Cupriavidus taiwanensis LMG 19424: one gene and its partner. The protein of the gene in region 1 binds, or shares a complex with, the protein of each later gene. Links are inferred from orthologs where the notes say so. Each region holds a gene or a part of one and is shown in the gene's direction. Other genes may lie near its edges.

Region 1 (14,697 bases):
GCTTCAACCAGATGGTGCGCGACCTGCGCCAGCTCGACGACGACCGCGTGGTGATGCTGGCCGGCATCTCGCACGACCTGCGCACGCCGCTGACGCGGCTGCGGCTGGAAACCGAGATGTCGCCGATGGACACCCCCACGCGCGACGCCATGATCGCCGACATCGAGCAGATGGACGCGATCATCGGCCAGTTCCTCAATTACGCCCGCCCGCCGCTGGAGACGGTCGAGCCGGTGGACCTGTCGGCGCTGGTGCACGATGCCGTCGGCGTCTATGCCGCGCACGACGACGTGCGCGTGCATGTGCGCGCGAAGGAGCCGGTGATGGCGGTGGCCAACCGCATGGAAGTGCAGCGCATCCTCGACAACCTGGTCGAGAACGCGCGCCGCTACGCCAAGGACGAGCAGACCGGCATGGCCGTGGTCGAGATCTCCACGCGCGTCGACGACAAGGAAGCCGTGCTGACCGTGGCCGACCACGGCAAGGGCGTGCCCGATGGCCAGCTGTCGCTGCTGACGCGGCCCTTCTACCGGCTCGACGCCGCGCGCAGCGAAGCCAAGGGCGCCGGCCTGGGCATGTCGATCGTCAACCGCATCATGCAGCGCAACGGCGGCCGGCTGCTGCTTGCCAACCGCGCCGCGCCGGCCACGGGGCTGGTGGTGAGCGCGTGTTTCCGGCGCGCCTGAACGGCGCACGGCATCGCATGCGCGATGCCCTGACAGGTTTTCGACAGCCGCTGATAGCCTTCTGAAAGGCATTTGACAGGTCAATGACAGGGGGGCGGCGCACACTGGCGCCCGTCATCAGGCCCGCGGCATCTCCGTTCCCCATGTGGCGCCGCCCGCGCGCCTGGCTGATACCTCCCGACAATCAAGCCGCCGGATCGCACCGGCGGTGCCTGAGAGACAGCCATGTCAGAGACCACCGCAGCGTCCGCCGGCTCGCAGCACGGGTTCCGCACCGTGTTCCGTGTCGTCAGCGGCAACTTCCTGGAAATGTATGACTTCATGGTGTACGGCTTCTATGCCGCGGCCATTGCCAGGACGTTCTTCCCCAGCGGCAACGAATTCGCCTCGCTGATGCTTTCGCTCGCCACGTTCGGGGCAGGCTTCCTGATGCGGCCGCTGGGTGCGATCGTGCTGGGCGCATACATCGACCATCACGGCCGCCGCAAGGGCCTGATCCTGACCCTGGTGCTGATGGCCATGGGCACGCTGCTGATCGCCTGCGTGCCGGGCTATGCCACCATCGGCGTGGCCGCGCCGCTGCTGGTGCTGGCCGGCCGCCTGCTGCAGGGCTTTTCCGCCGGGGTGGAGCTCGGCGGGGTCTCGGTCTACCTGTCCGAGATCGCCAAACCCGGGCGCAAGGGCTTCTATGTCGCGTGGCAGTCGGGCAGCCAGCAGGTCGCGGTGATCTTCGCCGGCCTGCTCGGCGTGATCCTGCACGCCACGCTGGCACCGGCGCAGATGGATGAATGGGGCTGGCGCATTCCGTTCCTGGTCGGCTGCCTGATCGTGCCGTTCCTGTTCCTGATCCGCCGTTCGCTCGAAGAGACCGAGGCCTTCAAGGCGCGCAAGCACCGCCCGGCGATCGGCGAGATCTACCGCTCGATGCTGGAAAACTGGCGCATCATCCTGGCCGGCTGCATGATGGTCGTGATGACCACGGTGTCGTTCTACATGATCACCGCGTACACGCCGACCTTCGGCAAGACCGTGCTGAAGCTGGACGACACCGACAACCTGATCGTCACCATGTGCGTGGGCCTGTCCAATTTCATCTGGCTGCCGCTGATGGGCGCGCTGTCGGACCGCGTCGGGCGCAGGCCGCTGCTGCTGTGCTTCACGGCGGCGACACTGCTGACGGCCTACCCGGCGGTGTCGTGGCTGGTTGCCGAGCCGTCGTTCGCGCGGCTGCTGATGGTGGAGCTGTGGCTGTCGTTCCTGTATGGCAGCTATAACGGCGCGATGGTGGTGGCACTGACCGAGATCATGCCGCCCGCGGTGCGCACCACCGGCTTCTCGCTGGCCTACAGCCTGGCCACCGCGCTGTTCGGCGGCTTCACGCCGGCTATCTCGACCTACCTGATCCACGCCACCGGCAACAAGGCGGCGCCGGGACTGTGGCTGATGTTCGCCGCGCTGTGCGGGCTGGTCGCGACGCTGGTGATCTTCCGCGCGCGCCGCACCGGGGTGGCCATGCAGGCGGCTTGATTTCTGCGCGATCGTCACCAAGTTCGCACTTGCGGCGTCATCGCGCATGGCATACTGGCCCATCGCCTCGGCGGCGCGCTGGCGTGCGACACACTACATGCCCTGCCTATCGGGCTCTTTGAGAATATCAATTAGCCCCGGCCCGGATGATGACGCATAATCACGTTTTGTCGCGGTACGCCGCCGCAAGCAGCCGTATCACCGGTCCCACGCCGGGCACGCGGCAGCGGCACCGCTCTCATTGCAACCGTATCAGGAGAAGTCTATGAAGACCGTTGGTGACAAGCTCGAAGCCTTCCACGTCGTCGGTGTCAAGCCGGGTTTCAACAATCACGAAGAGAACGGCCAGTCGGCTTTCGAAGACATCACTGAAAAGTCGTTCGAAGGCAAGTGGAAGATCATCTACTTCTACCCGAAGGACTTCACCTTCGTGTGCCCGACCGAAATCGTCGCCTTCGCCAAGCTGAACGGCGACTTCGCCGACCGCGATGCGATCGTGCTGGGCGGCTCGACCGACAACGAGTTCGTCAAGCTGGCATGGCGCCGCGAACACAAGGACCTGAACAAGCTGAACCAGTGGCAATTCGCCGACGTGACCGGTTCGCTGATCGACCAGCTGGGCGTGCGTGACCACGCCGCCGGCGTGGCCCTGCGCGCGACCTTCATCGTCGACCCGGACAACGTGATTCAGCACGTTTCGGTGAACAACCTGAACGTGGGCCGCAACCCGGACGAAGTCCTGCGTATCCTGGACGGCCTGCAGACGGACGAGCTGTGCCCGTGCAACCGTGCCGTTGGTGGCGCCACGCTGTAATTTTTCTGCCAGTCGCCAGACGCCGTGGCGATCCGCGGGGGGCCCTGCCCTCCGCATCGAAACCCGCATGCGCGGGTTTTTTGAGCCCTGATCGATAGGAGAAATAAATGGAATTCCTCAGCACGATTAAGAACCTCATTCCCGATTACGCCAAGGACATCCGCCTGAACGTCGACGGCACCATTGCCCGCTCCTCGCTGGAAGGCAACGATGCGGTGGGCGTGGCGCTGGCGGCGGCATTCGCGGCGCAGAGCAAGGTGCTGGTGGATGCCATCCGCAATGCCGGCGTGCTGTCGCCCGACGAAACCAACGGCGCGCTGACCGCGGCCGCGCTGATGGGCATGAACAACACCTGGTACCCGTATGTCGAGATGGCCGACGACCCGGACCTGGCCAGCCAGCCCGCCGGGCTGCGCATGAACGCCTACGCCACGCATGGCGGCGTGGACAAGCGCCGCTTCGAGATGTACGCGCTGGCCGCATCGATCGTCGGCAAGTGCCATTTCTGCGTAAAGTCCCACTACCAGTTGCTGAAGAACGAACAGGGCATGACCGCGCAGCAGCTGCGCGACGTCGGCCGCATCGCCGCGGTGATCGTGGCGGCCGCCAACGTGATTGCAGCCCAGTAAATGGCACAGTCAGGGTCCCGGTAAGCGGCCCAGCAAGGCATCTGCGCGCCCCCGCGCCCTTCCCCTGGCAGCCCGGCAACGGGCGCCGTAGCACAACAGCCGGCAGCTTCCCATCGGAAATTGCCGGCTGTTCCCATCCTGCAACCGTGATGGCCCCGTCCTGCGCGGGCGCGGCGATCCGCCTACAATCCAGGCAGGATACGCACTTTCAGCCTGCCATGACCCTGCCTTCGCCGACTTCCCCCCGCTTCCATTACCGCCTGGCAGCGGTGCATGACTGGGGCGATATCGCCGCCGTCACGCAACAGGCCTACGGGCAATACGAGCTGGCCATCATGGAAGATTGCCGCGCCTCGTTCCAGCGCGGCATGCAGGCCGTGCTGGCGACCAGCCACCCCGACATGGAATGGTGGGTGGCGGAGACCGATCACGGCATCATGGGCGCCGTGCTGTTCTGCCACCCGGGCGCGACGTTGCCGGCACTGGACGGCAGCACCATCACCCTGACCCAGCCCGAAGCACGGCTGCTGTCGGTCAGCCCGCAGGCGCGCGGCCTGGGGCTGGGCCGCACGCTGATGCAGATCTGCATCCAGCGCGCGCGCGATATCGGCGCGTCGACGCTGGTGGTGCGCACCATGCCGGAAATGGCGTCCGCCAACCGGCTGTGCCAGCAAATGGGATTCACCAAGCGCACCGAGGCGGGCGCGCGCAGCGGCGCGATGGCGCGGCTGATCGACTACACCTACGCCATCCCGCCCGAAGACACCACGGCGGACACGCCCCGCGCCTGAGCTCAGTCCTGCGCGTCCGCCACCGAGGCGCGCCAGAGCAGCACCGCGGCCTGCGCCACGATGCCTTCCTGGCGGCCTTCGAAGCCCAGCTTCTCGTTGGTTTTGGCCTTGACGTTGCAGCGCCCGCGCGCAATCGCCAGGTCTTCGGCCAGGTTGGCCACCATGGCGCCAATATGCGGCGCCAGCTTGGGCGCCTGCGCAATGACCGTGGCGTCGACGTTGCCGATCTCGTAGCCGGCCTCGCGCACGCGACGCGCCGCCTCGCGCAGCAGCGCGCGGCTGTCGGCACCGGCGAACTGTGCGTCCGTGTCGGGAAAATGGCGCCCGATATCGCCCAGCGCCGCGGCACCGAACAGCGCATCGGTCACCGCGTGCAGCAGCGCGTCGGCATCGGAATGGCCCAGCAGGCCACGGTCGTGCGGGATCTCGACCCCGCCCAGGATCAGTTTGCGGCCGGGCACCAGCGCGTGGACGTCATAGCCCTGTCCCACCCGGATATCGAAAGGCATCATGCGGTCATGCTCCTTTGGCGTGGCTGCCCAGCAGCACTTCGGCCAGCGCGAAGTCCTCCGGGTAGGTCACCTTGAAATTGCGCAGCGAGCCGTTCACCAGCCGCGGATGCAGGCCCAGGCGCTCGATCGCGCTGGCCTCGTCGGTCACCACCGCGCCGGCCGCCATGGCGTCCTGCAGCGCCTGGCGCAGCACGCCCAGGCGGAACATCTGCGGCGTCTGCGCCTGCCACAATCCTTCGCGCGGCACGGTGGCGCCGATGCGGGCGTCATCCTGGGCCCGCTTCAGCGTATCCGGCACCGGCACGGCCAGGATGCCGCCAATGGCGGCGTCCGGATCATCGTCGCCGTCGCTTTCCACCGCGCGTACCAGCGCGTGGATCATCGCCGGGGTCAGGCCCGGGCGCGCGGCATCGTGCACCAGCACCCAGTCGGCGTCGGTCGCGCCCAGCTGCGCCAGGTGGTGCAGGCCGGCCAGCACCGACGCATGGCGGCTGTCGCCGCCGACAAAGGCGGTATCGAAGCGCAGCCCGGCAAACGCGGCCGCGCCGAAGCGCGATTCCAGCGGCATGTCGTCGGGTGCCAGCACCAGCGCGGTGGCGCTGATGGCGTCGCACGCCGAGAACGCCGCCAGCGCGTACCAGATCATCGGCCGGCCGGCCACGGTCTGGTATTGCTTGGGCACGGCGCCGCCGGCGCGGCTGCCGGTACCGGCACAGGGAATCAGGGCAAAGCGGCGAGCGGACACAGGATCGGCGTGGAGTGAAAGAAGCGCTGGCAGCCCGCCGGCCCGGACCAATGCTTTGACAAAGGGGCGGCAGCGGGACAACCGGTGCGCATTCTATAATACGGCCCTTGCCCGTCGCCATGCCGCGTCGCCGTTACCGGCAGGGCGCCACCGGCACCTGGAGTCCCCTGTTCCGACCCCCGCCCGCAATGCCGGCGGGGTGTCGTCGTTTTTGAACGCCCCCTGCCGACATGCCTGACGCCACGCCCGCCTTTCCCTTTGTCAACCTGCCGCTGGTCAAGCCGGGGCTGCGCCACAGCGTGGCGGGCCTGCGCGGCTCGGCCGATGCGCTGGCGGTGGCCGCTTATGCGCGCCAGCACCACGAGCGCGCGCCGATGCTGGCAGTGGTGTGCTCGCATGCCGTCGATGCGCAGCGCCTGGCCGAGGAAATCCCGTGGTTCGCGCCGGAGTTGCGCGTGCGCCTGCTGCCCGACTGGGAAACCCTGCCCTACGACAGCTTTTCGCCGCACCAGGACCTGGTCTCCGAACGGCTGGCGACGCTGCACGACATCCAGACCGGCCAGTGCGACGTGATGCTGGTGCCCGCCACCACCGCGCTGTACCGGCTGGCGCCGCCGGCCTTCCTGGCCGCTTACACCTTCTTCTTCAAGCAGGGCGAGCGGCTCGACGAGGCCGCGCTCAAGGCGCAGTTCACGCTGGCCGGCTACGAGCATGTCAGCGCGGTGATGCGGCCCGGCGAATACAGCGTGCGCGGCGGCCTGATCGACCTGTATCCGATGGGCTCGGCGCTGCCGTACCGCATCGACCTGTTCGGCGACGAGATCGAGACCATCCGCGCCTTCGATCCCGACACGCAGCGCAGCCTGTATCCGGTCAAGGAAGTGCGGCTGCTGCCCGGGCGCGAATTCCCGCTCGACGAAGCCGCGCGCACCGCCTTCCGCGGCCGCTGGCGCGAGGTGTTCGAGGGCGACCCGACCAAGTCGCCGATCTACAAGGACATCGGCAACGGCGTGCCGTCGGCCGGCATCGAGTATTACCTGCCGCTGTTCTTCGAGCACAGCGCCACCGTGTTCGATTTCCTGCCCGCCGACACGCAGCTGGTGTTCGCCGGCAATGTCGACGAGGCCATCCGCCGCTTCTGGGCCGACACCACCCAGCGCTACAACTTCATGCGGCACGACCGCGAGCGCCCGCTGCTGCCGCCGGCGGACCTGTTCCTGTCCGAGGAGCAGTTCTTCGTCGCGGCCAAGCCGATGGCGCGGCTGGTGCTGCAGGGGGAAGCCGGCGCGGATCAACCGGCGTTCTCGGCCATCCTGCCGGATGTCGCGGTCAACCGTCGCGCCGAAGACCCGCTGGTCAATCTAGAGTCGCTGCTGCTCGACAAGCAGACCCGCGTGCTGATGTGCGCCGACTCCGCCGGGCGGCGCGAGACGCTGCTGCAGCTTTTTGCCGAAAGCGGCCTGCGTCCGCATCCGGTCGAAGACTTTGCCGCGTTCCTGACCGGCGACGCGCATTTCTCCATCGCAGTGGCGCCGCTGCAGAGCGGCTTCGCGCTGCCGCAGGCACGGCTGGCCTTCGTCACCGAAGCCGAGTTGTACGCCGGCACCGCGCGCCGCACCGGCCGCCGCAAGCAGGAACAGGCTTCCGCCGTCGATTCGATGGTGCGCGACCTGGCCGAGCTGAAGATCGGCGACCCCGTGGTGCACAGCGAGCACGGCATCGGCCGCTACCAGGGCCTGGTGACGCTGGACATGGGCCAGGGCGACGAGGAATTCCTGCACCTGGACTACGACAAGGGCAGCAAGCTGTACGTGCCGGTGCACCAGTTGCACGTGATCTCGCGCTATTCGGGCGCCGATCCCGATACCGCCCCGCTGCACCACCTGGGCTCGGGCCAGTGGGACAAGGCCAAGCGCCGCGCCGCGCAGCAGATCCGCGATACCGCCGCCGAACTGCTCAACCTGTACGCGCGCCGCGCCGCGCGCGAGGGTTTCGCCTTCCCGCTGTCGCCCAAGGACTACGAGACCTTCGCCGAGAGCTTCGGCTTCGAGGAAACCCCCGACCAGGCCGCCGCGATCGCCGCGGTGATCGCCGACATGACCTCGGGCAAGCCGATGGACCGGCTGGTCTGCGGCGATGTCGGCTTCGGCAAGACCGAGGTCGCGCTGCGCGCGGCCTTCGTCGCGGTGCTGGGCGGCAAGCAGGTGGCGATGCTGGCGCCGACCACGCTGCTGGCCGAGCAGCATTTCCAGACGCTGTCCGACCGCTTTGCGGAATGGCCGGTGCGCATCGTCGAGCTGTCGCGCTTCAAGACCAAGAAGGAGATCGACGCGGCGATCAAGCAGATCAACGAGGGCAGCGTCGACATCGTCATCGGCACCCACAAGATCCTGTCCGACCAGGTGAAATTCCAGCGCCTGGGCCTGGTCATCATCGACGAGGAACACCGCTTCGGCGTGCGCCAGAAGGAAGCGCTGAAGTCGCTGCGCGCCGAGGTCGACGTGCTGACGCTGACCGCCACGCCGATCCCGCGCACGCTGGGCATGGCGCTGGAAGGCCTGCGCGATTTCTCGGTCATCGCCACCGCGCCGCAGAAGCGGCTGGCGATCAAGACCTTCGTGCGGCGCGAGGAAGACGGCGTGATCCGCGAGGCCATCCTGCGCGAGCTCAAGCGCGGCGGGCAGGTCTACTTCCTGCACAACGAAGTCGAGACCATCGAGAACAAGCGCGCCAGGCTGGCCGAGCTGGTGCCCGAGGCGCGCATCGCGGTCGCGCACGGCCAGATGCACGAGCGCGAGCTGGAGCGCGTGATGCGCGACTTCGTCTCGCGCCGCGACAACATCCTGCTGTGCACCACCATCATCGAGACCGGCATCGACGTGCCGACCGCCAACACCATCCTGATCCACCGCGCCGACAAGTTCGGGCTGGCGCAGCTGCACCAGCTGCGCGGCCGCGTCGGGCGTTCGCACCACCAGGCCTATGCCTACCTGCTGGTGCATGATGTCGACGGCCTGACCAAGCAGGCGCAGCGCCGGCTCGAGGCGATCCAGCAAATGGAGGAACTGGGCTCGGGCTTCTACCTGGCCATGCACGACCTGGAAATCCGCGGCGCCGGCGAGGTGCTGGGCGACAAGCAGTCGGGCGAGATCCACGAGATCGGCTTCCAGCTCTACACCGACATGCTCAACCACGCGGTCAAGGCGTTGAAGGCCGGCAAGGAGCCCGACCTGATGGCGCCGCTGGCCGCCACCACCGAGATCAACCTGGGCACGCCCGCGCTGCTGCCTAACGATTACTGCGCCGACGTGCACGAGCGCCTGTCGCTGTACAAGCGGCTGGCCAACTGCGAAACCCCGGAGCGCGTCGACGATATCCAGGAAGAGCTGGTCGACCGCTTCGGCCGTCTGCCGGCGCAGGCGCAGGCGCTGGTCGAGACCCACCGGCTGCGCATCGCCGCGGCGCCGCTGGGCGTGCGCAAGATCGACGCCGGCGAAGCCACCATCAGCGTGCAGTTCGTGCCCAACCCGCCGATCGACGCAATGCGCATCATCGACCTGGTGCAGAAGAACCGCCATATCAAGCTGGCGGGACAAGACAAGCTGCGCATCGAGGCCAAGATGCCCGACGTGGCGGTGCGCGCGCAGACCATCAAGCATACGCTGCGGCAACTGGCGTAAGGCCATGCTGATCGCGCATGGACGCGGCGCGCGGCCGGGTGTAGCATCGATTCCTTAACAAGTTAGCGATATCGCCCCATGCCCACCCAAGCCGCCCCCGCCGGATCCGCCGGCCAGCCCGTTACCGAACCCGCCGCGCGCGGCAGCGCGCTGGAATGGACCCAGCGGCTGGTCGCCTATGACACCACCAGCCGCCATTCCAACCTGGGCCTGATCGAGTCGGTGCGGGACCATTTCCTGGCCAAGGGGTTGAAGCCGCATCTGAGCTATAACCCGCAACGGGACAAGGCCAACCTGTTCGTCACCGTGCCCGCGGCCAATGGCGACACCAACGGTGGCATCGTGCTGTCGGGCCATACCGACGTGGTGCCGGTGGACGGGCAGGCATGGACCACCGACCCGTTCAAGCCGGTGGTGCGCGACGGCAAGCTGTACGGCCGCGGCACCTGCGACATGAAGGGCTTTATCGGCACCAGTCTGTCGCTGCTGCCGGCCATTCTCGACGCCCGGCTGCGCGAGCCGGTGCACTACGCGCTGTCGTTCGACGAAGAGATCGGCTGCATGGGCGCGCCCTACCTGCTGGCCGAACTGCGCGAGCGCGGCGTGACGCCCGGCGGCTGCATCGTCGGCGAGCCGACCAGCATGCGCGTGATCGTCGCGCACAAGGGCATCAACGCCTACCGCTGCTGCGTGCGCGGCCAGGCCGCGCATTCGTCGCTGACGCCGCGCGGCGTCAATGCCATCGAATACGCGGCGCGGCTGATCTGCTTCATCCGCGACATCGCCGACGAGTTCAAGGCCAACGGCCCCTACGACCGGGCCTTCGACGTGCCCTACACCACCGCGCAGACCGGCACCATCCAGGGTGGCATTGCGCTCAACACGATCCCGGCGCTGTGCGAGTTCGTGTTCGAGTTCCGCAACCTGCCCGGCGTCGATCCGGAAGCGATCTACGCGCGCATCCACGGCTATGCCAACGACGTGCTGCTGCCGAAAATGCGCGCCGAGCACGCCGACGCCGACCTGACGCTGAGCAAGATCGCCGCCGCGCCGTCGCTCGACGTGGCCGAGCAGGAAGCGATCACGCAGCTGGTACGCGCGCTGACCGCGGACCGCGACACCAACAAGGTGGCCTACGGCACCGAGGCGGGACTGTTCCAGCGCGCGGGCATTCCTGCGGTGGTGTGCGGGCCCGGCGATATCCAGCAGGCGCACAAGCCGGACGAGTTCGTTGCGCTGGAGCAGCTGGCCGCGTGCGAGGCGTTCCTGCACAAGGTGGTGGACAGCCTGCGCGTGAGCTGACGGCCGGCGTATCGAAACCTTGCTCCCCTCGCCCGCTTGCGGGAGAGGGGATGGGGGAGGGGCCGGCGTTTCCACAAAGTTGCGCGCATCGCATCGAGATGCGCCTGCCCTCTCCCCCGCCCCTCTCCCAAAGGGAGAGGGCAGACCCCACTCCGCTTTCGTTGGCGCATGGCTTTTCGCAGCGCGCCAACTACACCGCCAGCATCAAACCAACAACAACGAAGGAGATCCTGCATGGCCGCACGTCGCACCGCTTCCCGTTCCACCCCCCCCCGCTTCACCCTCGCCGGCCTGGCCCTGGCCGCCGGCCTGCTGTGCCACGCCGCACAGGCGCAGGTGCCGGCCGCACCGACCGCGCCCCTCGGCGCCGATGCGCTGCACGCCCAGATCGAGACCCGCGCCAAGGCCGTCGAAAAGCAGCTGATCGCCTGGCGCCGCGATATCCACCAGCATCCGGAGCTGGGCAACTACGAGACCCGTACGGCAAAGCTGGTGGCTGACCACCTGCGCAAGCTCGGCATGGAGGTGAAGACCGGCGTGGCCAAGACCGGCGTGGTCGGTCTGCTCAAGGGCGGCAAGCCTGGCCCGGTGGTGGCGCTGCGCGCCGACATGGACGCGCTGCCGGTGAAGGAGCGCGTCGACGTGCCGTTTGCATCGAAGGCCAAGGGCCAGTACCTGGGCAAGGAAGTCGACGTGATGCACGCCTGCGGCCATGACACGCATGTGGCGATTCTCATGGCCACGGCCGAAGTGCTGGCCGGCATGAAAGACCAGCTGCCCGGCACGGTCAAGTTCATCTTCCAGCCGGCAGAGGAAAGCCCTGCCGACTTCGAGCCCAATGGCTCGAACATGTGGGGCGCCAAGCAGATGGTGGCCGAGGGCGTGCTCGACAACCCCAGGGTCGACGCCATCTTCGGGCTGCACGTCACCAGCGGCATCGAGTCGGGCAAGCTCGGCTGGCGCAGTGGCGCCTCGATGGCGGCGGCCGACCAGTTCTGGATCGACGTCAAGGGCCGCCAGACGCATGGCGCGCGGCCGTGGGGCGGGATCGACCCGATCGTGGTGGCATCGCAGATCGTGATGGGCCTGCAGACCATCCAGAGCCGCCAGGTCAATGCCATGCTGGAGCCGTCTGTGATCACCGTGGGCACCTTCCACGGCGGCAACCGCATGAATATCGTGCCGGAGAAGGTCGAGATGATGGGCACCATCCGTACCTATGACGAAGGCATGAAAAAGGACATCCATGCCCGCATGAAGCGCACCACCGAGGCCATTGCCTCCAGCGCCGGGGCCGAGGCGAATTTCCGCGTGGTCGAGCTGTACAACGCCACCATCAACCAGCCGGCGCTGACCGAGAAGATGGCGCCCACGCTGCAGCGCGTCGCCGGCGACGGCAACTGGATGATCACGCCCAAGGCCACCGCGTCGGAGGACTTTTCGTTCTACCAAGAGAAGGTGCCGGGCTTGTTCTTCAATCTCGGCGTGACGCCCAAGGGGCAGGACGTGACCAAGGCACCGTCGAATCACTCGCCGGAGTTCTATGTGGATGAGCCGGCGCTGATCAACGGCGTGCGCGCGCTGTCCAGCCTGACCGTGGACTACATGGTGATGGCGCAGCGCTGATTCGCCCGGGGGCGCCGCGGGGGGCTACAATAGCGCCTTTGCCGCGTAGCAGCCCCCCCGCCTTGCCGACGACCGCGCAAGCGCCCGATTTTCGCCCGTCATGCCCCTGATCCTGCAGAGCCTCGCCCCGCTGTCCCCCGCCGACCTCGACACCGCCCGCACCCTGGCCCGCGCTTCCGCGCTGGTGCCGCGCAGCGACACCGTGGCCGTGGCCGAGGACTGCGCGCCGCTGACGCCGGCGCTGCGCGACGCGCTCGACGACTTCTGCGGCCCGCGCGCGATCGACTGGGCGGTGGTGCCGGCCGGGCGCAAGCTGTCCGACTTCCGCCTGGTGGCGATGGACATGGACTCGACCCTGATCACGATCGAGTGCATCGACGAGATCGCCGACTTCTGCGGGCTCAAGGCCGAGGTCTCCGCCATCACCGAAGCCGCCATGCGCGGCGAGATCACCGACTTCAACGAAAGCCTGCGCCGCCGCGTGGCGCTGCTCAAGGGGCTGGACGCCGCCGTGCTGGACCGGGTCTACGCCGAGCGCCTGCGGCTGTCGCCGGGCGCCGAACGCATGCTGCAGACGGTGCAGGCGCTGGGCCTGAAGACGCTGCTGGTCTCCGGCGGCTTCGTGCACTTCACCGACCAGCTCAAGCCCCGCCTGAAGCTGGATTTCACCCGCGCCAACACGCTGGAGATTGTCGACGGCAAGCTGACCGGCAACGTCGTCGGCGAGATCGTCAACGCCGAGGTCAAGGCCCGCACGGTACAGGAAGTCTGCGCCCAGATCGGCGCCACGCCGGACCAGGCCATCGTCATGGGCGATGGCTCGAACGACCTGAAGATGATGGCCGTGGCCGGACTGTCGGTGGCATTCCGCGCCAAGCCGGTGGTGCGCGCGCAGGCCAGCGTCGCGTTCAATCATGTCGGGCTCGACGGCCTGCTGGCGCTCTTCCCGCATTGAGCCCCGCCGCGGGCCCAATGCCGTTCAGTTAAGGTATCAGACACTACCGTCATTCCCGCGCAGGCGGGAATCCAGCGTCTTTTAATGTCGCTGGGTTCCCGCCTGCGCGGGAACGACTGTAGGCCGAGCCGGTGCTTGCGCACACAAATGCGAATCATTATTATTAATGTTTCGTTGATCTGACATTGCCCCATGCAAGTTCTGGCCGTCCTTCTTGGCCTGGCTGCGGCCGCGTGCCTGTACCTGGCCGCGCCCAACCAGGCGTTGCTGCCGCCCGGCACCCTGAGCCGCCCGCGGCTGGCGGGCTGGCTCGGGCTGGCCCTGACAGGTGCCAGCACCTGGCTGTGGAGCCTCACCGACGGCTGGCCCGTGGCCGTCGCCGCCAGCCTGGTCACGGTACCTTGCGCCCTGTCGGTGTGGCCGTTCATCGGCACCTACGCGGCACGCAAGCGCCACGGCGCGCGGGAGCGGCAAGCATGAGCGCGGACACCTCCGGCATGGGCACCAAGTGGCTGGCCGGCACGCTGCTCGGCCTGCCGCTGGCGATGGTGCTGTGCACGCTGGCGATCCTGGCCCTGCCGGGCGGCTGGCAGACCGGCATCGTCGCGGCCGTGACGGCCTGCCTGCCGGGGTGGGTAGCGATCATCAGCGCCAGCCTGCTGTTCCGTTCCAGCCGCAGTGCGTGGCTGTGGCTGGGCCTCGCCAACCTGCTCGGCTTCGGCGCACTGTGGGCGCTGCGCCTGTCCGGCCTGGCGCCGGCCGCGCTGGCCACCCTGCCCGCCCCCTGAGACTGCCATCATGAAAACCGCAACCCTGCGCCTGTACCAGACGCTGCACACCTGGGTCGGCCTGATGGCCGGCTGGGCCCTGTTTATCGCCTTCTTTGCCGGCGCCATCACCGTGTTCCACCACGAGCTGCACGTCTGGCAGTCGTCATCGCGGCTCAAGGGCAGCGCGCCGGTCGAGGCAAAGGCCGACCCGGCCGCGGTCGACCGCTTCATGCAGAAGCTGGTCGCGACCCATCCCGAAGCCGCGGCCAGTGCCTACGTGATCATGCCGTCGGAGGGCGAGCCGAATATCTCGGCCTACTGGCAAGACAAGGCCGGCGAGTGGCAGATGACCACCGATGCGCGCCTGGCCGGCAACGCGGCGATGCAGCGCGACACCTCGCGCGACCACGTCATGGGCGAGCTGTCGGCCTTCCTGAACAGCCTGCACTACTCGCTGGGCATACCGGTCGGCGGCATCTATTTCATGGGCGCGATCTCGGTGCTGTACGGACTGGCACTGGTGTCGGGCGTGCTGCTGCACCTGCCGCGGCTGAAGAAAGACCTGCTCGCGGTGCGCCCGGGGCGCAACCTCAAGCGCTTCTGGATGGACACGCACAACGTGCTGGGCCTGTTCAGCCTGCCCTTCCACCTGGTCTTTGC
Region 2 (14,089 bases), 1.1 Mb from region 1 along the record:
ATGCCGCTTTCCATGTTCCCTGGCTAGCGCGCTTTGACGCGCTTCGCACGCAGGCTTGATTCCCTGCCAGGGAACACCAAGACAGGGGACGCTTTCGTGTTGCACGATGCCGGTCGATTCCTGGCACTGGTCAATCCCGCCATTGCCTTGCTGCTTGCGCTGTGCTTTCTGTTTGCCTGGCACCACGAGCGCACGCGGCCCCACCTGCTGCAGCTGGGCGCCTGCTATCTGCTGGCCGCGGCGGCCATCGGCCTGCAGGTCTTGTGGCCGCCGCGCGCCGGCGGCGGGCCTGCCACCATCGCCGGCGCGCTCTACCTGGGCAGCGCCGCGCTGCTGTTGCACGGCATGCTGGCCCGCATCGGCGCGCGCCCGGACCGCTGCGCGGGGGTGGCGCTGCCGCTTGCGCTGTTCGGCATGGTGGCGTGGTTCGACCTGGTGCATCCGAGCCTGGTCGCGCGTATCTACGTTCTGAACGTCGGCGTTGCGCTGATCCTGCTGCCGGGGGTGGCGTCGCTGGCACCGCTGCGCACCGGCCGCACAGTGGACCGGGTGCTGCTCTGGGTGTTCGTGGTGTTTGCGCTGCAGTTCCTGCCGCGCACGCTGCTGGCGCTGGCGCCGGGCACCGCGCACGATGCCGCCGCGCTGCTCCCCACTCCCTGCTGGCTGTGGCTGCAGGCCACGCTGGCCTTGCTGCTGCTGGCGCTCGGGCTGGCGCTGCTGGCGGCGACCGCGCAGGACGTGATCGACGACCTGCGCCATGAACGCGATACCGACCCGCTGACCCAGCTGCACACGCGCCGCAGCCTCGAAGCCCTGGCGGCGCGCCAGATCCCGCCGCGCCCGGGCGAGAAGCTCAGCGTGCTGCTGTGCGACCTGGACTACTTCAAGTTCATCAACGACAACTACGGCCACAGCGCGGGCGATGCGGTGCTGACGCAGGTCGGCCGCATCATCGCCGCGGGCATCCGCCGTCGCGATATCGCCGCGCGCCTGGGCGGCGAGGAATTCGTCGTGCTGTTGCCCGACACCCCGCACGAGGCGGCGCTGCAGCTGGCCGAGCGGCTGCGCCAGACGCTGGAGCAGACCAGCATGGACGTGCTGCCCGGCATGGGCAACGTGACCGCCAGTTTTGGCGTGGCCACGCTGCGGCCCGGCGAAGATCTGGAAGCATTGCTGATGCGCGCGGACAACGTGCTGTACGCGGCCAAGAACAACGGCCGGAACTGCGTCGAGTGGGAGCGCGAGGCCGGTGTGCCGGCACTGGTCTGAAGCCTGTGAGCGGCGGCCTACCGGTACTGCGATGCCTGGGCGGACGCTGGCGTGCCGGTCTCGAACTCGGGGCCGGCATAGTCTTCTTCCACGGCCACGCTGCCGTCGAGCAGCCGCTGGCTCCAGTGGTCGAGCGCCACGCGCGCGGCCTGGCTGACATCGCGGCCCAGCGCCAGCCGCACCGCGGCCGGCGTCTCGAGTCCGAACTCGCGCGCCGCCCCCCATGCGATCCGGTCACGCGCAAAATCCGCGATCGCGTGCTCGACGCACAAGCCGCTATCGGCCACGGCCGAAGCCAGGAACACCTCCGGATGCCGGCGCGTCCAGTCCAGCACGTTGCCGATCTGGCGGATGCCGCTGGCACGGCAGGCGGCGATGGCGCCGTCGCGGCCGCCGTCGATCATCGCAAAGACGATATCGGCACCCGCCCGGGCCTGCGCGGTGACCGCGCGGCTGGCGAGTTCGGGATCATGCTGGTTGCCGCAGAAGGTGGTCAGCGCCGTCGCACCTGGCATGGTGCTGCGCACGCCATGGAGGAACGCCGCGCGGCCCTTCAGGCCGGGACGCACCTTCTCGCCGGACAGGTGCGCCACCACCCCGGTGCGTGAATCCGTCGCGGCCAGCACGCCGGCAAGGAACGCGGACTGTTCCTGCAGCACGGCGTAGCTCGCGGTGTTGGCGCACAGCACGCTGCCTTGCGTGACCACGAAGCGGCGCAGCGGATGGCGCGCCGCGGCCACGGCAACCGGATAGTCGCCCTGGCCGCCGTGGGCCACGACCAGGTCCGGTTCGCTTTCGCACAATGCCAGCAGGGCCGCGGCGCGCGCCTGCGGGTCCGGGTCGGCAATCCATGCCACGGCCACGTCATGGCCGGCGTCCCGCGCCCGCACGGCGCCGGCATGTCCGGCTTCGTTGAAGCTGCCGCGTCCCTCCGGCCCGAACAGCACCACCTGGATGCGCGCGCTCATGACAGCGTCGCCCCGGTGGCCGCAACTACCGGCCCCCATGCCTGCACCTGCTGCCGCACATAGGCGGCGAAGGCCTCGGGCCGGCGCTCGGCCAGCACGAAGCCCTGGGCCTCCAGGTGGCCGCGCACGGCGGGTTGTTGCAGGATGCCCTGCAGTGACTGATGCAAGCGTTGCACGATGTCCTCGGGAAGATTGGCCGGCGCCGAGACGCCGACAAAGTTTTCGGCCACCAGGCCGGGATAGCCCGCTTGCCCCACGGTGGGCAGCCGCGGCGCCTGCGGCACCCGCCGGGCCGAGGTCACTGCGAGCAGGCGCAGGTCGCCGGATTGCAGGAACGGCAGGTTCTGCGGCAACGCATCCACCGCGAACGGGATCTGCCCGCCGAGCAGGTCGGTGCGCATGGGCCCCGCGCCCTTGTAGGGCACATGGGTCAGCTTCAGCCCCGCCTGTTGCGCGAACAGTTCACCGACGATATGCGCCACCGACGCCGCGCCGCCGCTGCCGAACGGCACCGGATCGCGCTGCGCGCGGATCCACGCTGCCAGTTCCGCCAGGCTGCGCGCGGGAACCGAGGGGTGCACCGCGAACACCATCGGCACCGCGCCGATGTAATGCACGTGGGTAAAGCTGTGCACGGGATCGTAGCTGGGCCGCCTGAGCAGGAACGGCGAGATGCTCAGCGCCGCCGAGTTCGACATCAGCAGCGTGTAGCCATCGTTCGGCGCGGCGGCGACGGCCGCGGCACCGATGGTGGACCCCGCTCCCGGGCGGTTGTCCGTCACGAACGGCTGTCCCAGCCGCTCCTGCAGCAGCGGCGCCAGCAGGCGCGCGACGATGTCGCTGGACCCGCCGGGCGGGAACGTCACCACCAGCCGCACCGGATGCCGCGGCCATGCCGCGCCGCGCTCCGCCTGCGCCGGCATCGCGGCCAGCGCAGGGAGCGCGGGCAGTGCCAGCAGGCGTGCCATGCATTGTCTTCTGGAAACCACGATGCGCCCTCCGTCTTACAAGCGATGGCGCAGGCCGACACCGCCGCCGAACTTGTTGCCGCGCACGCCCATGAAGGCGGGCAAGGCATAGGCCCCGCTGATGCGGTTGAAGTCGGCTTCGGCGTAGACGCTGGTGCGCCGGGACAGCGCGTACTCGGCCACGCCGGTCAGCATCAGCCGATGGCCGCTGGCCGCGGTCTGCCGGTCATAGCCCGCGGCGAGCGACAGCGCCAGCGCGGGCGTCGCCTGCAGGGTGGCGCCGCCGGTCAGCACATGGTTGCGGGTCGGGGCGAGGCGGTAGCGATGATCCAGGTACCCCAGCGCCAGCTTGACGCGGCCAAGCTGGCTGCTGCCGCCGATGCCCCAGATCGTGCGCGCCTCCGCGGTCGGCAGCGCATCGGTACGCTGCAGCAGCGCCCCGACGTCGATCCGCGCCGTGGTCCAGGCCAGCGCCAGGCCCCGGCTGCTGCCGGCCCTCGCGTCACCAGGCGCTTCGCCGAAGGTGTAGTGCGCGGCCGCCGACAACGCGCCCAGCCTGCCCGCGTACTTGACCATGTTGTCCTGCCGCGGACCGGTGTAGCCGTTCAGGATGGCCACCGCATCCAGGTTGGGATGGCCATAGGGCTGGAAGCGGAATGTGGCATCGTAGGCTGTGGTGAACTGGCGGCCGAAGGTCAGCTTGCCCCACGCCTGGTGCTCGACGCCCAGGTACGACTGCCGGCCGAACAAGCGGCCCGCGCCCTGCGTGCCGACTTGTCCGTAGTTGGAGATCGCCGTCCCCTGCAGCGAGTTGCCGCTGGCAAGATCGAAGCCGCTTTCCAGGGTGAACAGCGCCGCCCATCCCCCGCCCAGCGCCTCGGTGCCGCGCATGCCCCAGCGCGAGCCGCTGAAGTAGCCCTCGCTCAGTTCGGCCAGGCGCTCGTCCCCGCGGTTATTGTCCGAGTACCGCACCATGGTGTCGATCAGTCCATAGACCGAAACCGACGCCGCCGGCTGTGCGCGCACCGGACCGGTGACCCCGCAAGCCATGCCTGCCACCATGCCGGCCATTGCCACGGGCATGGCGTAGCCGCGTCCTGCATTCCACACCCTCACGGGCACCTCCATTTTGCATACAAAATAAGAACGCAAAATATAGGGCTTGCCCGATGCAGCGCATACGAATGTGTGCGCATGAGGTCATGCGGTTTGTGTGGGTTCAGCGCAGCGAGACGGACCTGAATGAAGCTGGCCGCATGGCACGCTTGCATGCGTCGGCTCCAAAAAGCAGAACCCCCGCAGCGCGGGGGTTCGATGGCAATGCTGGCGAGCTAATGTCGCGATACTCAGAACGGAATATCGTCGTCCATATCCTCGAAGCCATTCGAGGCCGGCTGCTGCGGACGGCGTGCCGCGCCGCCCTGCTGGCCGCCGCCGCCCTGGGCACCACGGCCGCCGCCATAGCCGCCGCCCGACGACTCGCGGCTGTAACCGCCGCCGCCGCCGCCGCCGTAGCCGCCTTCATCGCCACCGCCGCCGCCGCCGCCCTGGCGCGAACCCAGCATCTGCATCTGATCGGCAACGATCTCGGTGGAGTACTTGTCCTGGCCGGACTGGTCCTGCCACTTGCGGGTGCGGATGCGGCCCTCGATATAGACCGACGAACCCTTGCGCAGGTACTGGGCAGCAATCTCTGCCAGCTTGCCGAACATCGCCACGCGGTGCCATTCGGTGGCTTCCTTCATCTCGCCGGACTGCTTGTCCTTGTAGCGGTCGGTGGTCGCCAGGCGCAGGTTGGTGACGGCGTCGCCGCTGGGCATGTAGCGCGTTTCCGGGTCTGCGCCGAGGTTGCCGACGAGAATGACTTTGTTGACCGATGCCATGTGAATGTTCTCCAAAAGCCACGCGCGGTGTTGAAAAGCGTGGCAATACGATGACGATGAAAGTAAAGCGGGTGTAGTTTGACGCGATCGTGCCGCGACGTAAACGAACATCGCGCCCCCGCCAGAATGCCGGGTGGCGCGATGATGCTAGGCCTCTTTCCGGCCCGAATGCTTTACGAAATGATGCGAAACCGGCGCCGGCTCAGGCCGCGGTGGCCGGTACGGCTTCCTGTCCGCGCGCCGGCGGCGCCTTCATGCTCCAGGCGATTATAAGCCACAGCAACAGCACCGCCGCGCAGCCCACGAACACGGCGCTGCGGCCCTCGTGCTCGAGCAGCCAGCCGCCGGCGGCACCGCCCAGGAACAGGCCCAGGGCCTGCGTGGTGTTGTAGACGCCGAGCGCCGCGCCGCGCGCGGCCGCGGCGTAGCGTGACACCAGCGACGGCTGCATTGCTTCGAGCACATTGAAGGCAACGAAGAACAGCAGCAAGACGCCGACGATCGCCCACAGCCCGTGCACCGCGGCGAACAGCAGCTGCACCGCGGTCATCAGCGCGACCGCGCCCAGCAGCACCGGGCGCACGCGCCCGTAGCGCTCGGCCGCCATCATCGGCCCGAGCATCAGCACGAAGGACACCAGCACCACCGGCAGGTAGACCTTCCAGTGCTGGTCCAGCGGCATGCCGGCATCGGCCAGCATCGCCGGCACCACCATGAACATCGCCACCTGCGACGCGTGCAGCGCCAGCACGCCGACGTTCAGCCGCGCCAGGTCGCCATTGAGCAGTACCTTGCGGAACGGCAGCCGCACCGGGTGTGGCGGCGGCGGGGTCGGTACCAGGAACACGGTCACGCCGATGGCGACCAGCCCCAGCACCGACATCAGCCCGAAAATGCCGGACATGCCGATGCTGTGCAGCAGCGGCGAGGCAATCACCAGCGACAGCGCAAAGGTCAGCCCGATGCTGCCGCCCACCATCGCCATGGCCTTGGTGCGATGGCGCTCGCGGGTCAGGTCGGCGATGCAGGCGGTGATGGCGGCCGAGATCGCGCCCATGCCCTGCAACGCGCGCCCGGCGATGATGCCGGACAGCGTGTCGGAAAACGCGGCGACCAGGCCGCCCGCGATAAACAGCAGCAGGCCGCCGACCATCACCGGCTTGCGCCCGACGCGGTCGGACAGCCAGCCCAGCGGGATATGAAGGAAGGCCTGCATCAGGCCGTAGATGCCCATGGCCAGGCCCACGCGCTGGGCGTCCTGCCCATCGGCCAGGGTCCGCGCGTATTCGGCGAAGACCGGCAGGATCAGGAACAGGCCCAGCATGCGCAGCGCAAAGATGCTGGCCAGCGAGACCGCGGCACGCAGTTCGGCGCGCGTCATGCGTTCGCGCGCGGGGGCCTGGGATGCGTCGGCGGCACCCGTTTCCGGGGAAGAAGAAGGGATCGACGGCATTGCGATCGTGGGATCGTGTGGATTCGGGGTCGCGCTGATTGCCGCCGGGGCGGCAAGGGTCCTGGGTCCGCTGGTGGCCGGACAACCCCGGAAACCGAAGTTGGGTATATTAACAGGTTTGCTCCTTCGCGCTTCCCGGGTCACCTGGCCATGCCGGTAACCCCCAGGAGGTGCGCCCGGGCGCGCATTCCGGCCGGGGCGGCCTGCCTGGCGACGACTTTTCGGCATATGGAAGAAATCAAGATCCGTGGGGCGCGTACCCACAACCTCAAGAACATCAATCTCGACCTGCCGCGCAATCGGCTGATCGTGATTACAGGGCTGTCCGGCTCGGGCAAGTCCTCGCTGGCCTTCGACACGCTCTATGCCGAGGGCCAGCGCCGCTACGTCGAGTCGCTCTCCGCCTACGCCCGGCAGTTCCTGCAGCTGATGGAAAAGCCGGACGTCGACCTGATCGAGGGGCTGTCGCCGGCGATCTCGATCGAGCAGAAGGCCACCAGCCACAACCCGCGCTCCACCGTCGGCACCGTCACCGAGATCCACGACTACCTGCGCCTGCTGTACGCGCGCGCCGGCACCCCCTACTGCCCCGACCACAACCTGCCGCTGCAGGCGCAGAGCGTGTCGCAGATGGTGGACGCGGCGCTGGCGCTGCCGGAAGACACCAGGCTGATGATCCTGGCGCCGGTGGTGGTCGACCGCAAGGGCGAGCACTCGGACCTGTTCGACAGCATGCAGGCGCAAGGCTTCGTGCGTTTCCGCATCCGCTCGGGCGGCGGCACCGCGCACGAGGCCGAGGCCAAGGTCTACGAGGTCGACCAGCTGCCCAAGCTGAAGAAGACCGAGAAGCACAGCATCGACGTGGTGGTCGACCGCGTGAAGGTGCGCGCCGACATCAAGCAGCGCCTGGCCGAATCGTTCGAAACCGCGCTGCGCCTGGCCGATGGCCGCGCGCTGGCGCTGGAGATGGACAGCGGCAAGGAGCACACCTTCAGCTCGCGCTTTGCCTGCCCGATCTGCTCGTATTCGCTGCAGGAGCTGGAGCCGCGGCTGTTCTCGTTCAACAACCCGATGGGCGCTTGCCCAAGCTGCGACGGACTGGGCCAGATCACGTTCTTCGATCCCAAGCGGGTGGTGGCGTTTCCCAACCTGTCTCTGGCGTCGGGCGCAATCAAGGGCTGGGACCGCCGCAACCAGTTCTACTTCCAGATGCTGCAAAGCCTGGCGGCGTACTACGACTTCGACACCGACACCGCGTTCGAGGACCTGCCCGAAACGGTGCAGCAGGTGGTGCTGCACGGCTCGGGCGAGCAGGAAATCCCGTTCACCTATATCAACGAGCGCGGCCGCGCCACGGTGCGCGAGCATGTGTTCGAAGGGATCATTCCCAACCTGGAACGCCGCTACCGCGAGACCGATTCCGTTGCCGTGCGCGAGGAACTGGCCAAGTACCAGAACAACCAGCCCTGCCCGGCCTGCCACGGCACGCGGCTGCGCACCGAGGCCCGCCACGTCAAGCTGGGCGAGGGCGAGCAGGCGCGTGCGATCTTCGAGATCAACGGCTGGCCGCTGCGCGATGCGCTGACTTACTTCCTGACGCTGGACATGCACGGCGCCAAGCGCGAGATCGCCGACAAGATCGTCAAGGAGATTACCGCGCGGCTGAACTTCCTCAACAACGTGGGGCTGGACTACCTGTCGCTGGAGCGCAGCGCCGATACGCTGTCGGGCGGCGAGGCCCAGCGCATCCGGCTGGCGTCGCAGATCGGCTCGGGCCTGACCGGCGTGATGTACGTGCTGGACGAGCCCTCGATCGGCCTGCACCAGCGCGACAACGACCGGCTGATCGGCACGCTCAAGCACCTGCGCGACATCGGCAACTCGGTGCTGGTGGTCGAGCATGACGAGGACATGATCCGCGCGTGCGACTACGTGGTCGATATCGGCCCGGGCGCGGGCGTGCACGGCGGCATGATCGTGGCCGAGGGCACGCCGCGGCAGATCGAGGCGTCGCCGGCTTCACTGACCGGGCAATACCTGTCCGGCCAGCGCCGCATCGAAGTGCCGAAGCAGCGCACCGCGCCCGACGACGAGCGGCTGCTGCGCATCGTCAATGCCAGCGGCAACAACCTGCGCAACGTCACCGCCGAAGTGCCGGTGGGCCTGCTGACCTGCATCACCGGCGTGTCCGGCTCGGGCAAGTCGACGCTGATCAACGACACGCTTTACCACGCGGTGGCGCGCCACCTGTACGGCTCGACTCCGGAGCCCGCACAGCACGACCGCATCGAGGGGCTGGAGCATTTCGACAAGGTCATCAACGTCGACCAGAGCCCGATCGGCCGCACCCCGCGCTCGAATCCGGCCACCTACACCGGCCTGTTCACGCCGATCCGCGAACTGTTCGCCGGCGTGCCGTCGGCCAAGGAACGCGGCTACGACCCGGGCCGCTTCTCGTTCAACGTCAAGGGCGGGCGCTGCGAGTCATGCCAGGGCGACGGCGTGCTCAAGGTCGAGATGCACTTCCTGCCCGACGTGTACGTGCCCTGCGACGTCTGCCACGGCAAGCGCTACAACCGCGAGACGCTGGAGGTGCTGTACAAGGGCAAGAACATCTCCGAGGTGCTCGACCTGACCGTCGAGCAGGCGCACGAGTTCTTCAGCGCGGTGCCCGTGGTACGGCGCAAGCTGCAGACGCTGCTCGACGTGGGCCTGGGCTATATCCGGCTGGGACAGTCGGCGACCACGCTGTCGGGCGGCGAGGCGCAGCGCGTCAAGCTGTCGCTGGAGCTGTCCAAGCGCGACACCGGGCGCACGCTCTATATCCTGGACGAGCCCACCACGGGCCTGCACTTCCACGACATCGAGCTGCTGCTCAAGGTCATCCACAAGCTGCGCGACCAGGGCAATACCGTCGTCATCATCGAGCACAACCTGGACGTCATCAAGACCGCCGACTGGCTGATCGACATGGGGCCCGAAGGCGGCGCCGGCGGCGGCCAGGTCATCGCGCGCGGCACGCCGGAGGCGGTGGCGAAGAGCAAGGCGAGCTTTACGGGCAAGTATCTGGCGCCGCTGCTCAAGCGCGCGTAACGCGCGCACTGCCCGCCGGGCCGCGGCTCAGTCCAGCCCGGCCGCCGGCAACACCCGCGTGCGCCGCGCCGCACCACCGTGCGGCAACTCGATGACCACGCCGCCACCGCTGTCGGCACCGTGCCCGGTCAGCGCGGTGATCACCACCTGGTGCGTGACCATCAGGTAGGGACCGCCACGCGGGTCTAGACCGTCGATCAGCCGCGACAGCTGCGCGACCTGCGCGTCGCGGCGCTGCGCATCCCCGCCGAAGAATGAATTGAGCAGCGGCTGCACCTGCACCGGTCCCAGCCCGATCAGCCGCGCCGTGTCCTGGCAGCGGCACCAGGCGCTGCTCCACACCTGCGTCGGCCGGAAGCCGGCCGCCTTCCAGCTCGCGCCCAGCCGCGCCGCCTGCTCGCGCCCGCGTGCGTCGAGGTTCCGCTGGGTGGCGCAATCCGCCAGCCGGAACCCCGGCGGATCGCCCACGCCCGGCGCGCTGGCATGGCGCAATACCACCACGACATTGGGGTGCCGCAGTTCGGTCAGCGCGACCTCGTGCTGTGATGCCGGAGCGACCTGTGCGGCGGCAAGCGTCGGGGCGATGGCAAGCACGGCAAGCCATCTGAAAAAGGCGGGCATGTGCGGCTCCGGTGGTGGGCCAACTCGTCCGGTATAGCAGGTGCCGGCTTGCTTTCGCTACCTCGCGCCCTACCATGAAGCGGACGGCGACACACATCGCCACGGGAGCTACGCCATGGAACTGACGGTCGTACCGGTCACCAAGCCGGAAGCCACCAACTTCATCTTTGGCCAGTCGCATTTCATCAAGACCGTTGAAGACCTGCATGAGGCGCTGGTCGGCACGGTGCCCGGCATCCGCTTCGGGCTGGCGTTCTGCGAAGCGTCGGGCAAGCGCCTGGTGCGCTGGTCGGGCACCGACGAGCCACTGATCGACATGGCCTGCGAGAATGCACGCGCCATCGGCGCGGGGCACAGCTTCCTGATCTTCCTGGGCGACGGCTTCTTCCCGGTGAACGTGCTGGGCGCGGTGCGCGCGGTGCCGGAGGTGTGCCGGATCTACTGCGCGACCGCCAACCCGACGCAGGTGATTGTCGCGCAGACCGATGCCGGGCGCGGCGTGGTGGGTGTGATCGACGGCGCCTCGCCGCTGGGGATCGAGACCGAGGCGGATGTGGCCGAGCGCAAGGCGCTGCTGCGCAAGTTCGGCTACAAGCTGTAGCCGTGCCGCTCAGTGCTGCGCCGCCTGCACGCTGGTGACCGGCGCCACATCGTCTTCCTTCATCCGGCTGCGGTTCAGTACGCCGGCCTGCTCCAGCACCGGATAGGCCGTCGCGCAGAACAGCGAATTCAGCCGCTTCAGCTCGCTGATCACGTCCAGGTGCAGCGAGCTGGTCTCGACGCTTTCCGCGGTCTGCACTGCCACGCGCTGCAGATGGGTGCGCGCGTACTTGCGCTCCAGCTCGCGGAAGTTGGCCTTCTCCGCCATCAGCGCCTGTGCGCTCTTGAGGTCGCCGTTGAGAAAGACCGACAAACCCAGCCGCAGGTTGGCGACCAGGCGCGCGTGCATCTCGGCGATCTCCTGCATGCCGGCCTCGGAGAACATCAGGTTGTGGGCGATCTTCTTGTCCTTGGTATCGAGCAGGATGCGCTCGATGATATCGCCGGCATGCTCCAGGTTGATGGTCAGCGAGATGATCTCGGTCCAGCGCTGGCCGTCGCGCTCGTCCAGCGCTTCCAGGCTGATGCGGGTCAGGTAGAGCTTGATCGCGGTGTAGAGGTCGTCGACCTCGTTGTCGATGCGGCAGGTCGCCGTGGCCAGCTTGGCATCGTTGGTGCGCATCACGCGCAGCATGTTGTCGAGCATCTGCTCGACGCGGTCGCCGATGCGCAGCACCTCGCGCGCGGCATTGGACAGCGCCAGCGTGGGCGTCGATAGCGCGGCCGGGTCCAGATGGCGCGGCGTGACCTGGCTGTCGCCGGTATTGCGCCCGGGCAGCACCTTTTCGCACAGGCGCGCCAGCGGCGCCGTGGCGCCGAGCAGCAGCACCGCCAGCGCGACGTTGAACAGCAGGTGGAAATTGACGATCAGCCGTTGCGGCTCATGGTCGACCAGCGCAAGCAGTTCCTCGGCCTGGCCCAGCAGCGGCAGCGCGATCAGGCAGCCCAGCAGGCGCGACAGCAGGTTGCCCAGCGTCACGCGCTTGCCCGGCTGGTTGTTGCCCGAGGTTGTCAGCAGCGCCGAGACGCCCGAGCCCAGGTTGGCCCCCAGCACCAGCGCCAGCGCCACGTGGATCGACACCACGCCGGCGGAGGCCAGCGCGCCGCAGAACAGCACCACCGCCAGGCTCGAATAGCACAGGATGGTCAGGAACGCGCCGACCAGCATGTCCAGCCCCGCATCGCCGGTCAGCGAGGCAAACAGCACCTTGACGCCGGCGGCCTGCACCACCGGGCGGGTCGCGATCGAGATCAGTTCCAGCGCCAGCGTGATCAGGCCCAGGCCGATCAGTACGCGGCCGACGTGGCCGGGCTTGCTGCCCTTCCAGGTCAGGTGGCAGATCACGCCGACGAAGATCAGCAGCGGCGACAGCCACGACAGGTCCAGCGAGAACACCTGCACCATCAGCGCGGTGCCCACGTTGGCGCCCAGCATGATCGCCAGTGCCGGCGCCACGGCGATCAGGCCCTGGCCGACGAAGGAACTGACGATGACCGCGGTGGCGTTGCTGCTCTGGACCAGACCGGTGACGCCCAGGCCGGCAAGGAAGGCGGTGAAGCGGTTGGAGACGCTTGTCGACAGCACATGGCGCAAGTTGGCGCCGTAGACGCGCAGGATGCCGACCTTGACGATGTTGGTGCCCCAGACGAGCAGGGCAACGCCCGATAACAGGTGAAGGAGTACGCCCATGGTGCGCCTTTGCGTGACCGGTGCCGAATACTGAATGGAGGCTCCGCCCGGTCATCATGTCGTTGTCAAGGGCTCATTATGCGCCCGGCCCCCGGTACCGGCAACGGCATGGGCTCGCGCTGCGGGCGGCGGACAACACCGCCATGCGGCCGCACAGGTCGCCGGCTTGCCATCGGCCCGGATCAGGGCAGCGCCACCTTGATCCCGAGCCCGACAAAGATGGCCCCGGCGGCACGGTCCAGCCAGCGCCCGGTGGCCGGCCGGCGGCGCAGCCAGGCGCCCAGCCAGCCCGCGCACAGGCCGAACAGCGAGAACACCACCGCGGTCTGCAGCATGAAGACCACGCCCAGCAGCAGGAACTGCAAGCCCGGATGGGCCGCATCGGCCCGCACGAACTGAGGCAGGAACACCAGGAAGAACAGCGTCACCTTGGGGTTCAGCATGTTGCCCAGCACGCTCTGGCGGAATACGCGCGCGAGCGGCACGGCCTCGACCGCGCCGCCCTGCGCCAGCCCGCCCTTCGCACGCAGCGCCTGGATGCCGATCCAGATCAGATAGGCCGCGCCGGCGTACTTGATCAGTTGGAAGGCCAGCGGCGAAGAACGCAGCACCGCGGCCAGCCCGACCGCGGCAATCACGGTATGGAACAGGCATCCGACCGAAAAGCCCAGCGCCGCCACCAGCCCGGCGCGCCGCCCCTGCGCCATGCCGCGCGCCAGCACCTGCAGGTTGTCGGGCCCCGGGGCCACGGTCACGGCGACCGAGGTCAGCAAGAACAGCAGCAGGTCAGGCATGCACCCTCCTTTGGTGGATCTCCGTGGTGGCCCGCATCGCTCAGTGCCCCTCGAACTTGCACACGGTAAACAGCGGCAGCCCTGCGCCATGCAGCAGCTTCGATCCGCCCAGCTCGGGCAGGTCGACGATGGCGGCGCCCTCCACCACCGTCGCGCCCAGGCGCTCGAGCAGCTTGCGCCCGGCCATCATGGTGCCGCCGGTGGCGATCAGGTCGTCGACCAGCAGCACGCGGTCGCCGGTCTTGCAGGCGTCGGCGTGGATCTCGACGGTGGCGCTGCCGTATTCGAGCTCGTATTCCTCGGCCACGGTCTGGAACGGCAGCTTGCCCTTCTTGCGGATCGGCACGAAGCCCAGGTTCAGCTCGTACGCCACGATCGCGCCCAGAATAAAGCCGCGCGCGTCGATGCCGGCGACCAGGTCCAGCTGCGCGTCCATATAGCGGTGCACGAAGACGTCGATCAGCACGCGCAGGGTCTTGGGATCCTGCAGCAGCGGCGTGATGTCGCGAAACATCACCCCGGGCTGGGGCCAGTCCGGCACGGTCCGGATGCGCTCGCGCAGGTAGCCGGTGACGTCGCCGAGGTCGGGGGACTGGATGATGGAATCTGCCATGGCGGTTAGGGGAGATGGGCGCGCGGCGCGCCGGTCAGAAAGCGGTGGCAGCGGCATGCGGCGGGCGCGGTAGCCAGTTACCACCCGCGCCACCGGGACGCCCAGCACAATGGCCCTGCCGGCCGCACGGGCTGCCG

What was found.
Region 2: the proteins of mfd (region 1) and uvrA are in contact, whole or in part, in a crystal structure (PDB 4DFC), measured with the Escherichia coli proteins. The link is inferred for Cupriavidus taiwanensis LMG 19424 from one-to-one orthologs.

What each region holds. Positions count from the first base shown.
Region 1 is NC_010528.1:1,407,645-1,422,341, reverse strand. What follows is about bases 5,592-9,584. They hold mfd (transcription-repair coupling factor), read left to right. Parts: upstream 5,592-5,934; coding sequence 5,935-9,384; downstream 9,385-9,584. Other genes in these bases: argE (acetylornithine deacetylase), read left to right, coding at 9,463-9,584; ispD (2-C-methyl-D-erythritol 4-phosphate cytidylyltransferase), read right to left, coding at 5,592-5,704. Also shown: RALTA_RS06595 (ATP-binding protein), read left to right, coding at 1-686; tcuC (MFS transporter), read left to right, coding at 912-2,213; RALTA_RS06585 (peroxiredoxin), read left to right, coding at 2,479-3,027; RALTA_RS06580 (carboxymuconolactone decarboxylase family protein), read left to right, coding at 3,135-3,656; RALTA_RS06575 (GNAT family N-acetyltransferase), read left to right, coding at 3,875-4,447; ispF (2-C-methyl-D-erythritol 2,4-cyclodiphosphate synthase), read right to left, coding at 4,450-4,959; more of ispD, read right to left, coding at 4,964-5,591; more of argE, read left to right, coding at 9,585-10,686; RALTA_RS06550 (amidohydrolase), read left to right, coding at 10,921-12,312; phosphoserine phosphatase SerB, read left to right, coding at 12,413-13,267; RALTA_RS06540 (hypothetical protein), read left to right, coding at 13,460-13,747; RALTA_RS06535 (hypothetical protein), read left to right, coding at 13,744-14,055; RALTA_RS06530 (PepSY-associated TM helix domain-containing protein), read left to right, coding at 14,066-14,697. UniProt on the Escherichia coli protein: Couples transcription and DNA repair by recognizing RNA polymerase (RNAP) stalled at DNA lesions. Mediates ATP-dependent release of RNAP and its truncated transcript from the DNA, and recruitment of nucleotide excision repair machinery to the damaged site.
Region 2 is NC_010528.1:339,059-353,147, reverse strand. Bases 6,450-9,834 are described here. They hold uvrA (excinuclease ABC subunit UvrA), read left to right. Parts: upstream 6,450-6,769; coding sequence 6,770-9,634; downstream 9,635-9,834. Other genes in these bases: RALTA_RS01675 (histidine phosphatase family protein), read right to left, coding at 9,662-9,834; RALTA_RS01685 (MFS transporter), read right to left, coding at 6,450-6,541. Also shown: RALTA_RS01710 (GGDEF domain-containing protein), read left to right, coding at 97-1,269; RALTA_RS01705 (BMP family ABC transporter substrate-binding protein), read right to left, coding at 1,287-2,237; RALTA_RS01700 (Bug family tripartite tricarboxylate transporter substrate binding protein), read right to left, coding at 2,234-3,205; RALTA_RS01695 (porin), read right to left, coding at 3,242-4,288; RALTA_RS01690 (single-stranded DNA-binding protein), read right to left, coding at 4,552-5,088; more of RALTA_RS01685, read right to left, coding at 5,291-6,449; more of RALTA_RS01675, read right to left, coding at 9,835-10,255; RALTA_RS01670 (adenosine-specific kinase), read left to right, coding at 10,371-10,856; RALTA_RS01665 (Na/Pi cotransporter family protein), read right to left, coding at 10,866-12,545; RALTA_RS01660 (LysE family translocator), read right to left, coding at 12,728-13,339; RALTA_RS01655 (adenine phosphoribosyltransferase), read right to left, coding at 13,380-13,952. UniProt on the Escherichia coli protein: The UvrABC repair system catalyzes the recognition and processing of DNA lesions. UvrA is an ATPase and a DNA-binding protein. A damage recognition complex composed of 2 UvrA and 2 UvrB subunits scans DNA for abnormalities.